Regions from separate parts of the Enterococcus sp. DIV0174 genome, predicted to be linked through region 2. Evidence: riboswitches for the same ligand, from Rfam matches in the RefSeq annotation. Region 2 holds a riboswitch; the other holds the start of a gene.
The links. A riboswitch is a leader RNA that binds a small molecule or an ion and turns the genes downstream of it on or off. The one in region 2 is predicted to bind tetrahydrofolate.
Positions count from the first base shown of each region.

Region 1: linked by a shared signal. The riboswitch ahead of IGJ93_RS05465 (folate family ECF transporter S component) and the one ahead of IGJ93_RS10170 (folate family ECF transporter S component) in region 2 are both predicted to bind tetrahydrofolate.

Region 1 covers NZ_CP172881.1:1,118,556-1,126,006, reverse strand. Annotated here, with positions in the region: gene IGJ93_RS05475 (hypothetical protein) at 1-877, opposite strand, end outside; gene IGJ93_RS05470 (SPJ_0845 family protein) at 1,011-1,175, shown strand; gene IGJ93_RS05465 (folate family ECF transporter S component) at 1,860-2,390, opposite strand; THF riboswitch at 2,420-2,518, opposite strand; gene IGJ93_RS05460 (formate/nitrite transporter family protein) at 2,528-3,289, opposite strand; gene IGJ93_RS05455 (YitT family protein) at 3,341-4,219, opposite strand; gene hutH (histidine ammonia-lyase) at 4,459-6,012, opposite strand; gene IGJ93_RS05445 (APC family permease) at 6,055-7,425, opposite strand.
Region 2 covers NZ_CP172881.1:2,118,608-2,126,058, forward strand. Annotated here, with positions in the region: gene IGJ93_RS10160 (ABC transporter ATP-binding protein) at 1-188, shown strand, start outside; gene IGJ93_RS10165 (ABC transporter ATP-binding protein) at 190-1,953, shown strand; gene IGJ93_RS10170 (folate family ECF transporter S component) at 2,002-2,538, opposite strand; THF riboswitch at 2,575-2,678, opposite strand; gene IGJ93_RS10175 (methylglyoxal synthase) at 2,836-3,267, opposite strand; gene IGJ93_RS10180 (ABC transporter ATP-binding protein) at 3,472-4,581, shown strand; gene IGJ93_RS10185 (hypothetical protein) at 4,864-5,376, opposite strand; gene IGJ93_RS10190 (helix-turn-helix domain-containing protein) at 5,394-6,134, opposite strand; gene IGJ93_RS10195 (hypothetical protein) at 6,952-7,451, opposite strand, start outside.

The DNA.
Region 1 (7,451 bases), 1.0 Mb from region 2:
CAGCTTTTTTTGGTACAGGTTGCATATTTTGATTTTGATACTGGACGGACTGGATTACTCGATCAGTGTATGCATATTCAATAAATGGTTCTTTCAGTAAGCCAACACCGTTATCCCAAGCCAAGTGATCAAAACCTAACTGGTCACGATAATAAGCTTGAAAACGAAGATTCTCTTTTTTTCGCCAATTAAATGGATTTTTGTAAAGCTGGATCTTCAATACCTGATTCTCTAGTTCAGTAATACTTTCCACTTGCTGAACATCAAGAAAAATTGGTTTTGGAATAACTTTGAAGTAAGCCGCACTGTAATACATCTCCCAACAAGAAGTCAGGCACAATCCGCGATAAAATAAATCATAGCCAGCAAAATGATTACAATCAACGATCACTTCTCCTTCCTGCCCTTTCATCTTAGGGAGGCTACCAATTTCTTCTTGTGTCTCAAATAATGTTCGTCGCTCAATTTCTTTTGTATTGTGTGCCAAGAATTCACTATAGGCACGTAAATAAGCAAATACACCATGAGTTGCCATTTTCATACGAAGATAGTCATGAATCAATGCTTCTTTTTCATTAAAGACTTGTTTATCAATCACATTTTTAATTAATAGTTGCTGATTTTCATAATGAAAGCTGCATTCATTTTCTTCGTTTCCAACTACGAAAAAAATTTGTTCATTCTCTACCGCTAACTCCAATGCCAATTGAAATTTTTTCAAATGAAAGGATTCAGTTGCTTCATGAAAAGGTCGAAAAAATGTCGGCTGGATCAATAAACGAATAAGTATACCCCAATCAGTTATTTCTTGGATTTTGTCACGTTCCTCTAGGTGGTTCATCTGGATAGTCATCAATAGTTTTTCTTCGCCAAACATTTTTCTCACCTCTTTCAAATCTTTTTATAATCTAATTATAACTAACAAACGCCAAAAACCAAAATTTTTCGACTTCATAAAATATAGTAGATTTTTAAGAATTACATGGTACACTATCAATGAGGTGATAAAAATGGGACTAAAATTCGAACGTACAGATAATCTCGACAAACTTTTCGAGTCATTCGCAGTGGATCCAGAGAAAAAAGTAGCTTCTAACGAAGAGATCAACCGTTTTTTAAAACCAGAAACTCCTGACACAAAAAAAGCGAACAAAGCTGCTAAACCAAAGAAGTAAAAACAAAAAAGAAGCTATCGCGTTTTTTAGTCAATGGAAGTCGAAACAAAAGAAACTTATTTCTGACTGATTCGGTTCATATAGAGAAACAATTAAATGATAAAAACAGCATTCGTTGATTCAAAAAAGATGATTTCAATTTTCTGTTAGAAAATTGAAATCATCTTTTTATTCGGGTCCTATTTTTTTGTGCTCATTTTCTCTGAAGAAAGTTTTTTCTATTTTTAAAAAAAATTGTCGCTCATCGTTCAAGATAAGAAAAATCCCAATCTTGAATTTTTTTGATTCTCTTCACTTTTTTTCCAATTGATTAATTTTTCTTTATTCTCCATCACTATATCTCCTCACCCATCTATTCATCTAATGAATAAAAACGATATAGCTAATTGATAGGAAAGTTTAGTCATCCTCGATACAACGCCTATCCAAATCAGCTATATCGATGAGTGACCTCGAAGTAAGTTCCTATTTTTTCATGCCCTTTCTGACGATAAAAGAAATTTTATTTTTCTCAAACGTCTTCTCCTGCACTCTAATCCAAAAGAATCAAAACAAAAAGAGTAGCTACCAGAATTTTGATACATGCTTCCTATACGATAGGTAAGATCAGCCAAATAATTTGGCTTAAAAGACAGGCATTCATCTAAGGTATCTACGCTTACGAAGTGTCATTCATTCTATTTTTTACGAAACGAATCGCTTACCAATTATTCTTATTGGAATGGCATTACCAAAGAAGAAGATAAGACTCGTTTGAATTGGCAACATCACAACTGCTTTGATTAAACGAACGGCCCAAAGTTTTCCATCCGTGAAAGGAATATCATACATTATGGACAGCCATAATGGTGTCAAAAACAGGCTAATAATCAAGGTGTTCACCAACACACAAAAAAAGGCATTTTTAAGTGTGACACTTTTTTTATAAAAGAAGAAACCATAGACACAGCCACCAATAAATGCGTTAAGTGTAAAGCCGATAAAGAATGGCGCTTTCCCTAACAAAGTATTTCCTATGATATCTGCAACAGACGCACCTACGCCCGTCCAAAAAGGACCAAACAGAGACGCCATAACTACTTCGGGGATAAAATCAAAGGTTATTTTTATTAACTGTGTTTCAAAGCCAAATACTTGAGACAATAGAACCATCAGAGCAATTAGTAAACTAATGGTTGTCAGAGCGTGTACATTTAATTTATTCATTACGAGCATCTCCTCTAGAGCTGCTACACAAAAATTCATGCAGCGAATGCGAGGGCAAAACCGCGAATACTTATTCTTCGTTCATAGAGCAACATCCCATCTCTTATGACACTTAACGCTTTGTCCTCTACTCTGTTATTTTTTATTTAATGATGAGTATAACTTAGATAGTAGAATCCGGAAACAAATGCAGATCCGCCAACAATATTTCCTAAATAAACGGGAATAAAGTTCTGAATAAAGTCCAGCCAAGTCCCACTGCTTTCAAAAATGGCTGCTGGAATGACAAACGCATTTGCCACACTGTGTTGAAATCCAATGGCGACAAAAACCATCACCGGAAACCAGATCCCTAAAATTTTCCCAGCTGTATCCTTTGCTCCATAACCTAACCATAAAGCAAGACCCACAAACCAGTTACAGCCAATACCTGAAACAAAAGCTTGAAAAAATGAACTCTCTACTTTATGCTGGGCAACATTGATTACTTGTTCTTGAAAAACACCGGTGTGAGTTAACCCGACAAAGTGACCAAAAAAATAGGCGACAAAAATGGCACCCACAATATTCGCAAGTGTAATGACTCCCCAATTACTTATTAATTCCTTTAGTGTCACTTTTTTTGCAAAAAATGCACAGCTAACTGCCATCATATTTCCTGTGACTAATTCACCACCTGCTAATAAGATGACAATCAGTCCAACTGGAAACACACTTGCTCCCACCAGACTTGCAAGGCTTGGGAACTCAACAGAAATTGATGCAGATACACGAAAATATGCCAGATATCCCAATGAAATCATTGCACCCCCGATGAACCCCAAGATTAGCTTTGCTAAAAGAGTTTTTTCAATTTTTTGACTCCCCATCCGAATACTGTGTTGTAGAATTTCATTTGGATTTAACATCGACCTATCTCCTCAACCTTCAAAAACTGATTTTCTATTTTAATGATTCATTTATAATATATCTAATTCTTCAAAGTGACTTAGAATTTTAATGTCTTGCGAGACACTAACAAACGCTTTTGGATCAACTTCTTTCATGATTTTTGCTAAAAGCTCCATCTCATAAAAAGTAATGACTGTAATCAAAATTGTTTGGGCACGATAATCATAAGCACCATATCCTTGGGGAATGACCGTAATTCCCCGCTTCAAAACCTTTTGTAATTCTGGGATGACGTGGTTTGGCTGTTGCGTAATCACCATAACTTGAACTTTTTGATGCTTGACATAGACTAAATCAGTTACCTTTCCACTGACAAAAATAGCAAGCAAACTATAAAATGCATAAGGCCAGCCAAACAGATAACCTGCAGTCAAAATAATTAGCCCGTTAATTCCCATTGAGATTGCACCAACACTTCGTCCAGTATGTTGTCTAAGTGTAATAATAAGTGCATCCATTCCTCCGGTAGCAATTCCATATTTCAATGCTAAACCTAAAGAAAATCCATTGATAACTCCACCAAAAATAGCACAAATGATGGGGTCATTCGTTAGCGAAACCGTTGGAACCATTGAAATAGCAAAAGAAGCAAAAGTTACAGAGATTACTGTAAAAAAGACAAATTTTTTATTTATCTTAACCCATGCTAAGATAAACATCGGAACATTCAACAAATAATAGATAACCGAAATAGACAACGTAAATCCTCCAGTTCGATCAAATAAAGTAGAAAGAATTTGCGCAATCCCAGTCAATCCGCCTGCATAAATATGTCCCGGTTGCCAAAAAAAGTTAAGGGCTATCGAATATAAGAATGCATAGATTAACGCGATAGTTACTTTTGTTACCAAATCTTGCCAAAACTTTTCTTGTTTTGCCTGAAACATGCTGCTACACTTCCTTCATTTCCTCATTGAAGACTTCACGTGCTTTATTTTCAACAAATGGCCATTTTTCAGATTCACCTAGCAAATACCTGCTGTTTTCTTTTGCTTTTGGTACTTCATATGTCAGCCTCCTCATTCAAGAATGCATTGCTGTAGGAAAACAAAAAGTGTAAACCAGTAGAGAAGACTGAAGCAACCTTTTCTTTCTACTGGTTCCACTCATCAATCTGGTTAATCAACTAGCTAAATTGAATAGCTAAATCTACTTCTTTTTCTACAGCAGATAATAAATCGCCATGAATCATGACTTCTGTTGCCTTGTTTAATTCCTCATACATTTCAATTTCTTTATCATGTTCAATAAATGCCACGAATTGGCGGAATGCTTGATAAGCAGCCTGTGTTCCTTTTCCTAGTTTGTCTTGATAACCGCGGATATCTATTGCCTGACAGGCCGCCATTATTTCAGTTGCTACCACACGTCTAGAATTCAGTAAGATTTCTGCGGCAGTTCGTGCAGCAGTTGTTCCCATACTAACAAAGTCTTCTTGATTTTCACAAGATGGGATAGAGTCTACACTTGCTGGATGTGCTAAGATTTTATTTTCAGAAACTAAGGAAGCACAAGCGTATTGCGTAATCATAAATCCGGAATTTAATCCAGGATATTTAACTAAGAAAGAAGGGAGTTTACTTAGTTGTTTGTTTACTAATCGTTCCACACGACGTTCCGACACATTCCCTATTTCAGCTACGGCAATTCCTAGAAAATCAAATGGTTGCGCCATTGGTTCTCCGTGGAAATTCCCACCAGAAATTACTTTTCCATCACGTGTAATGATTGGATTATCGGTCACTGAGTTAATCTCAATTTCAACTTTCTCTTTCACGTACGCGACAGAATCTTTACTAGCACCATGGATTTGTGGCATACAGCGTAAAGTATACGGATCTTGCACATGATCAGGGGTTGCCTCTGTGATATAACCACTTCCTTCAATCAACCGACGAATGTTTCTAGCAGTTGCTAACTGTCCGCTTTGTGGACGAATGGTGTGTAGGTCTTCTTCAAACGGGCTAGATATTCCCCCATGTACTTCTAAAGAAAGTGCTCCTGCAATATCTGAAAGTTTCAACAACTCGATTGAATCGTACGTTGCTAGCGCACCCACAGCCGTTAAAACAGTTGTTCCATTAATGAATGCAAGACCTTCTTTTGCACTCAATTGAATAATGGCTAATCCAGCCTTCTCCATTGCCACTTTACCTGGCAATAATTCTCCTTTGTAGTAAGCTTTTCCAAGACCGAGTAAAGGCATCACCATGTGTGCTAATGGCGCCAAATCTCCAGAAGCACCTAGTGAACCTTTTTCTGGGATAAATGGATGAACTCCTTTATTTAACATGGTCATCAGTGCTTTTACCGTACTTAATCGAATACCAGAATAGCCTTTCACAAGTGAATTCACGCGAATCAGCATGATTGCACGAACGACATCTTCTGCAAAAGGATCCCCAAAACCAGCAGCGTGTGTCCGAATAAGATTTTCTTGTAGCTGTGCTGTGTCTTCTTGGGAAATGCTCACATTACATAATGAACCGAACCCTGTATTTACCCCATATACCACTCTTTTTTCGGTTACGATGTCGTCAATGATTTTCCGAGAGCGGTTGACCGCTTCTTCTGCGCTTTCTGCGATGCTCACTTGGACATTTCTTCTTGCAACGGCAACCACATCTTCCAATGTCAAACTTTTACCATCTAAAATAATTGTTTCTTCATCCGCTTTCATGTCTAATATCCTCCAATTTTCATTCGCTTATATTCAACATTTCTACTCTGGTGTTGTTCCAGGTCTACTTCCTTTATTGATCACAAAATAGAGAAGACTGGCAACAATCACTCCGACTAACCCAGCAATTAGGTTGAATGGATTAGCTGCTGCTACCATCCAAATACTCACCGCAATGGAGATAACAGGGATAATCGGTCCTAGAGGTAGCTTAAAGGCTGGTACAGTATCCATCTTTTTCCGTCTAAGCCAAATCAGCGCCAAAGCTGTGGGAATATATTGGAAGAAACGGAAAACCACACTCAATTCAGCCAATTGTTCAAATGAACCACTTAATAAAAAGCCAATCGTAATTAACCCGGATACAATAATGGCGACAATCGGTGCTCCTTTAGCATTTTTCTTTGCAATAACTTTCGGCAATAATCCTTCGTCTGAAATGGAAGCACCATAACGTGGAATCATCAATGAATCCCCCATGTTTAATCCAGCAATAGAAATTAATGCCCCAATTGAAATAATCCATTTTCCTGCCGGACCTACCATTTCAACAAATGCATCCTGCACTGGAGCATTACTTTGAAGAATCCCTGTGCCTAACATCGCGATCGTTCCAGCAATAATCATAAAATACAAAATAGATACAATGCTAATTGATCCGATAATTGCCTTTGGTACATTTTTCTTCGCATTTCGCATTTCCCCTGCAACTACTGGCAAAGCTTCAAATCCAATAAATGCGTAAAACACAGTTAGTGAAGTAGATGCCATCGCCTGAGACAAGGTCATATCAGGATTCAGTTGTAGAAAAGGTGTAAAGTTTCCAGCATTAATCCCATTTTTTATAAAGAAAATACTCATCAAAGTAAAGGCAATAATTGGAATTAATTTTGCAATAGTAATCGTGATTGTAAAAATCTTTGATGTTTTAATCCCCATACTGTTGATTATTGATAAAAAGATAATCAATAGCACACTTATCAGGGTATTTTGTCCCTCTAATGTTGGAAATGTTTGAATTAATAATTTCGAAAATCCTGCAGCCATCGCAGCCCAGGCAATGATTGTTACAAACCAGCCCAAAATTCCGACGTTAAATCCAACAAAATCACCAAAGGCTGCTTTTGTATATTGAAACGCCCCACCATTTTTACTAAAATACCCTGCTACTTCCGCAAAACAAACGGCAAGCATCAACACAAGTAATACGACAACAAGTATCGCTACTAGTGATGCTGGTCCTAAATCTTGATAGATCGTCCTTGGAAGTAAGAAAATTCCTGAACCAATGACCGCGTTAATTCCATATAATGTCGCACCGCTCAGGCTGAACTTTTCATTTTCTTCTCCCTTCGAAAATTCTTCTGGATCTTTAATGTCTGAAATTTCCGGAATCTGTTCCTCATTTTGCATGGTTTCCCTCCTCTTCTTAAAGCGCT
Region 2 (7,451 bases):
GCAAAGCTTTGAAAACTTCCCTTGATTGTACCGTACTGATTATTTCTCAACGAGTTCGTTCAATCCAAGAAGCAGAAACTATTTTAGTCATGGATCAAGGACGGATTGTCGCTCAAGGAACAAATGCTGAACTGTTGCGTACATCAAAAGAATACCAAGAAATCGTGGCATCGCAGGAGGAGGAATAAAATGAAACAAAAAAAATTCTCAATGCAGTTATTCAAACGATTTATCCCCTACCTGATGGCTTATCCTAAAGAAATTACTTTAGCGATTTTCTTTGGTTTGCTGAACGGTATCGCGACCGTCGTCATGACGTTACAAATTGGCCAAAGTATTGATCTGATGATTGGTATCGGACGGGTTCAATTTCAAGAACTCTTTCATTTATTGTTACTCTTTGGTGGTGTAGTACTCGTCAATGTTCTTAGTCAGTGGTTGATTCAAGTCTTAAGTAACCGGCTTGCTTATCTCTCGGTAGCGGCGCTGAGAAAAGATGCTTTTGAACGATTGAACCGTTTGCCTCTTCGCTATTATGACCAAACAGCACACGGAAATATCGTCAGTCGTTTTACCAATGATATGGATAACATTTCTATCGCCATTGCAGCAGCCTTCAATCAATTATTTTCTGGCGTTGCGATCATCATTTTATCTTTTATCTTTATGATTCATTTGAGTCCGTTGCTAACAGTTGTCGTTTTATGTGCCACCCCGATTATCTTTTTAGTCAGTTTTCTGGTCGCACGTTCTTCCCAAAACGACTTTAATCAACAGCAAAAAATTATTGGTGACATTTCCGGATTTGTGACTGAACGTATTGGAAATCAAAAAATCGTAAAAGCTTTTCAACAAGAAACAGCTAGTCAACAGGCATTTGAAACATTGAATCAAGAACTTTACGTCAAGGGACAGCGTGCTCAATTTTCTTCTTCTTTGACAAATCCTTCTTCCCGTTTTGTCGATCATTTAGCTTATCTGTCAATTGGTTTAGTTGGCGGCTTGCTTGCTTTACGAAGCGGGTCAGCAATTACCGTTGGTGTTATTTCCAGTTTTACCATCTATTCGAGTCAATTTTCTAAGCCTTTTATCGAATTATCTGGAATCACTACGCAAATTCAAACGGCCTTTGCTGGATTGGATCGAGCGTTCGAGTTGATTGATCAGCCCGAAGAGACACCTGACGCCCCTAATGCGTTTGCTTTGGATCCCAACACAATCAAAGGAGAAGTCGTTTTTGAACACGTTTCGTTTTCATATGATCCAAATCAGCGTTTGATTGAAGACTTTAATTTCAAAGCAAAACCTGGGCAAACAATTGCAATCGTCGGAAAAACAGGTGCCGGGAAATCAACGCTGGTCAATCTTTTAATGCGATTTTATGATACCACTAGCGGAAGGATTCTGATTGATGGTCACAATCTCCGTGACATCAAACGAACGACTTTGCGCAAAAGCTTTGGTATGGTTTTACAAGACACTTGGCTATTTGACAGTTCCTTACGTGCGAACCTTCGCTATGGCAATCCAAGTGCTAGTGATGAGGAAATCAATGAAGCATTAAAAGCTGCCTATATGTATGAATTTGTCGAGCGACTACCAGAAAAACTTTCAACCAAAATCGGTGGTCAAGGACTAAAAATTTCCGATGGTCAGCGACAACTATTAACGATTGCACGAACGATGATTAGTAACCCGCCCATGCTGATTTTAGATGAAGCAACTAGTTCTGTTGATACGCTAACCGAAAAGAAAATCCAACAAGCCTTCTTGACAATGATGGAAGGGAAAACCAGCTTTGTAATTGCGCACCGACTTTCCACTATTAAAAATGCGGACCAAATTCTGGTCATGGATCATGGTGAAATCGTTGAAATGGGTACACATGATGAATTATTAAAAAAAGCTGGTTACTACAATCAACTTTATCAAGCACAATTTACACATCAATAAAAAAACAGGCAATCTTCTGGGATGGGAAGATTGCCTGTTTTTTTATTTTTATTTCGTGCGAACTGTTAGACTTTGCAAAATCTTTTTATAAGGAATACTTCGTCCAACATAGTAAATTGCAATTGATTGAAGCGGGATCCAAATAACTGTTTTCAACAATCGTGGTGCCCAAACGACCCAACTAAACAGTGGGACATGATACATCAAAGCTAGCCAAAGTGGCGTCAAAATCAAATTGATAATCAACGTGACACTCAGTGTTGCTAAGATAGCATTTTTCCAAGTAATTTCTTTTCTATAGAAAAAGAAGCCGTAAATCGCACCTTCGATAAAAGCATTCAAGGTAAACCCAATAAAGAATGCTGATTTTGAAAATAATGCCATTCCGACAAGGTCAGCTAACACTGATCCAATACCAGACCAAAAAGGGCCAAATAAAATCCCCATGATGACCTGTGGAATAAATGTTACACTGAGTTTGATAAAAGGTGTTTCGATAGATATTAGTCGTGATAAAGTAACCATTAAGGCAATCAACAGCCCCATGATCGCTATCATCCGTGCGTCTAATCGATTTTTTTTCATTTTAGCATCTCCTTTAAGAGCTGCTACACAATAATATGCAGCGAATGCGAAAATAAAACCGCGAATAAGTTCCCTTATCCTTCGTCCAGGTGGCAACATCCCATCCTCCCAGCACTTAACGCTTTATTTCCTACTCTGATTTTATTTTGGGAAACAATTCCCTCACAAAATATAACATAATTATCATTGACTAGCAAACAGGAAAACTGAATGTTACTATGATTTCCGTCTTTTATGTTCGCTATTCAACAACTTCCATTAGTATTTATTCATATTATTGGATAAAATACCGAAAATTCATTCATGTTCCGTTGAAATCGCTTCTTTTTCCATTTCATGAACGACCGTCCGAAAATCTAAATATCCCGCTGCTAATCCACGCAGTAAAACTTCAGCTGTGCCAATATTGGTTGCCAAAGGAATCTCGTATACATCTGATAAACGAATCAACGCTGTTACGTCTGGTTCGTGTGGCTGCGCTGCCAGTGGATCTCTCAAGAAAATGACTAAATCAATTTCGTCTTCCGAGATCATTGCCCCAATTTGTTGGTCGCCTCCCAACGGACCTGATTTAAAACGATGAACTGGCAAATTAGTTGCCTCTTGAATTCGTAAACCTGTCGTCCCAGTTGCATAAAGCTCGTGTTTCGCTAAAATCGTTTGATAAGCTGTCGCTAATTTAATCATCAATGGTTTCTTTCGATCATGTGCAATCAAAGCAATTTTCATCAGTCACACTTCCTTTCTTTTCTTTAGTGTAACAAACTTAGGAAACCGTTTAAATTTTTTGTTACCATTTTTTTGATTTTCTTTGCTTCTTCGTCACTCTGACCAAAAAACAGACAAATTCTTGTTCATTCTGCCGTTGTTACAGGTTAGCGCTTTCATTTATACTTTAGTCAAATAAAACTTATAGAAAGTGTGGAATTTACTATGGTAGAAATGGCGTTGACACATGTTTATAAAAAATACGATAATGCAGAAAATTATTCAGTTACTGATTTTAATCTAAATATTCAAGATCGTGAATTTATTGTTTTTGTTGGACCATCTGGATGTGGGAAATCAACTACTTTACGTATGATTGCTGGTTTAGAAGATATTACGGAAGGCGAATTAAAAATTGGCGAAAAAGTCATGAATGATGTAGCTCCAAAAGATCGTGATATCGCAATGGTTTTCCAAAACTACGCTCTTTATCCTCATATGACTGTTTTTGATAATATGGCATTTGGTTTGAAATTGAGAAAATATGACAAAGCTGAAATCAAAAATCGGGTTGAAAATGCGGCAGAAATTTTAGGTCTAACCGAATACCTATCTCGTAAACCAGCTGCATTATCTGGTGGACAACGTCAACGTGTTGCTTTAGGTCGTGCAATCGTTCGTGATGCCAAAGTCTTCTTGATGGATGAACCTTTATCAAACTTAGATGCTAAATTACGTGTAGCAATGCGTGCAGAAATTGCTAAATTACACCAACGTTTAGAAACAACAACAATCTACGTTACCCATGACCAAACAGAAGCGATGACAATGGCAGATCGAATCGTTATTATGAAAGACGGATTTATTCAACAAATTGGTTCACCAAAAGAAGTTTATGACACACCAGTGAATGTTTTCGTTGCTGGATTTATTGGTTCACCTGCAATGAACTTCTTCAATGTAACGCTAAATGACGGTGTGATTACTGATGGTCACGGATTAAGACTTCGCATTCCAGAAGGAAAAAATAAAATCTTAGTAGAAAAAGGCTACAACGGCAAAGAAGTCATCTTCGGTATTCGTCCTGAAGACATCCATAGCGAACAAATTGCTTTAGATGCTTCACCAGAAGCAGTCGTTCATTCTGAAGTTGTGGTTTCAGAATTACTAGGTGCAGAAACAATGCTTTACACAAAAACTGGCTCAACTGAATTTATTTCAAAAGTCGATGCACGTGATTTCCACAAACCAGGCGAGATGATTGACCTTGCTTTCAATATCAATAAAGGACATTTCTTCGATAAAGAAACAGAAGATGTGATTACTTTACCTTAATTTTAATTGATGCCCCCTTTTTAAGAGCTGTACCGCAACCAACGGTGCAGTTCTTTTTTTTGCAATACTAGGGCCTTGTTCGATTACAAAAAAAGATAAAAGAGCTTGTGACAAACGCGTTCAGCTCTAAAAAAGAAAAACAGTTTGGAAATAGCTCTGCCTATTTTTGAAATTATTCGGCTTGTTTTTCGAGAAATTTACTTTTTGAACATCATTTGTTCGTAAAAAAGTGTCTGGAACATTCATCAAAATGATGATGTTCCAGACACTCGTTTGCTTATTTTAAAACATCATATTCATTCCATAATTCATGGCACTGGAAGATAAGTTTCTTAAACCGAAATAATACGTTGCAGTAGCTGATGTTGTATCAGCGATTGAAGCTGGTGTCCCGTACACTTCCCAATATTGGATTTGCGCGCCATTTTGATTTACAATCATTGCTCTCGGACTCCAATCACTATTATGATTAGTAGTTAGGTAAGTATATCGAGTGTTTCCTGCAATCGTAAAGCTGTAGCCTGTTACATCACCGCTTAAAAGCTGTACATCATGATAGATAAAAGGCGTTACACCTGGGATTTCTTTATCTAGTAAGACGAGCTTATTCTCATTAATCACATATCTACCTTCAGAAGTCGTACAAAGAATGTCAGTCAAGTCAGACTCACGCTCATCTATGTAAATTTTCCCCAATTCTGGTGCCACATCGTTAGTAATTTCAGCAGCTTGTGCTGGCTGACCAAACAGTAACATTCCAAACGTAACCAAGCCCAGACAAACAAATTTTTTCATTTCTAAACACTCCTTTTTTATTTTTCCCAAATCACCCGTTGCTCTTTTGCTGTACTTGGGGGATCTGCGGTATTATCGTCAATCAAGATAATCTTTTTAGGAATATCCATGTACTCGGTATCCCTAACATACTGTGCAGCGACAAAACTCAATTTTGGAAAATAGTTGGTCGGAAAAGGTTCACCTTTATACACTTTATTTTGTGAAAGATGAATATACGCAGCTCCCGTATTATTATCAAAATGAAAAACCCATCCCGGTTCTTTCCAGCCTTCACGTAATTTTACATTTGCAGTTATTTCAGGAACTTGATATTTATTATCTTTACCGTAAGGGATTTCTTTGACCGTAACATCCATGATATCCGTCAAAGGAATAATATACTCGACCGGTTCTTTTTGTCCTTTTTCTTTTTTTGTACTCTGATTCGCCGTATTCAGAAAAAATAAGCCAATCAACAGTGCGCAGATGAAGCAAGCCAAAAAGCCAAATCCAAAATATTTTTGTTTCTGATTCAAAGAACCCATTGTTTTTATTGTCTGATTGTTGTCAATTGTCTCTTCTTCATCTTTAATTAAATAATCGACTGTTACTCCATATAATTTACTTAAAGTAATCAGGAAAGAAAGATCAGGATATGTTCTCGACACTTCCCAGCTTGAAACAGTGGAGCGTGCAACATTCAATATTTTGGCAATATCTTCTTGCGTATACTCATTCTTTAGACGTTCTTCTTTCAGTTTGTCTCCTAGACTCATTTTTGTTCCCTCCATTAAATAGTTGTCTCAATCAGACTAACGGAAGTTGTTAACCAAGTTAAGACAAAATTCATAGCTAGTAGGCTTGCTACAAAACATATCGTAGCCATTTGGTGCTTTTTTACATAGCAAACGAACTAAATGACTAATCAGGAAGATAATTGAGCATATAAATAACAATATTATATAGCCATTAAACAACAATATGTACGCCAACCACGCCAAATAAAAGTTATTTTTATTCCAACCACCTCTTCATTCAATCGTACGATTTTATTTATCAGGCACCTTCAGTTACACTATGCCATAAAAAGATAGCGCTTTCAATAAGTTTTTTTATTATTTTTAATTTTGGGTACGCATCTTAGACTTTCTATTTTAAAATTTGTTTTTTTTAGAAAAAATATTTTTCGAAAATTCATTTTAAAAGAACAATCAAAAATATTTTTCCATTAAATCGCTCACTTTTTTTGGCAGCTCTTTTCTAGATGCCATAAGCTAATTGATTGCTAATGTAAAAAAAAGTAAGTGCTCTTGCATTCTTCAAGTTGTAAACAAAGCTTAGCTAATAGTGAACTTTCTTTTTTCTTACTAATTTTCTTATTCAATCCCAAATGACAGCATTTTACAATTGATGAATCAAAAGATTTTAGCGCAAATGATTTTACAACTATTTTTTCTCACTTACTAGCCAAACGTGTTAAACAAAAATAGGTAACCTAAAACAAAATCTGTTTTAGGTTACCTATTTTTTACTAATGTATTTGAAAAATTCAACAATAACTAAATCTAATCAATTTTTCTCATTCAATTATTTTTAGCCAAGCTTCTCCATCTTCCTCGCCTGTTCTTTCGCTGCAGTAAATACAGGAATATCAAAATATTTGCTCAACGTGCCCGCAACAAAGTAAGCAATATTGTAGTCAACCAAACTGTGAATCAATCCACCGATTCCCATCAAAATAAATACTGTGTAGAAATAACCTTCTGAATAATACGTATCAGGCATATTACCCATAAAGTAAAAAGCACTCACAACCAACATTTCGGCAATTGAATGGATAACCCCAATGACAAAATTAAAGCCTTGAAATTTCCAGTTTGCTAGCGTAAATTTTCCATCCTTCAAGACGATTCCAGGTTTCTTTTGCAAATACCAAGCACCAACTACTGCAAAAATAATGTGTGACAATGCTCTTAATGCAATAATGACTGGTGTCGATAAAAAGAACCCAAACGTTGTTCCTAAAGCGACAGCAACAGCTACCCCTGGTGAAAAAAACATTGCTAAGAATAATGGCACATGCGAAGCTAAGG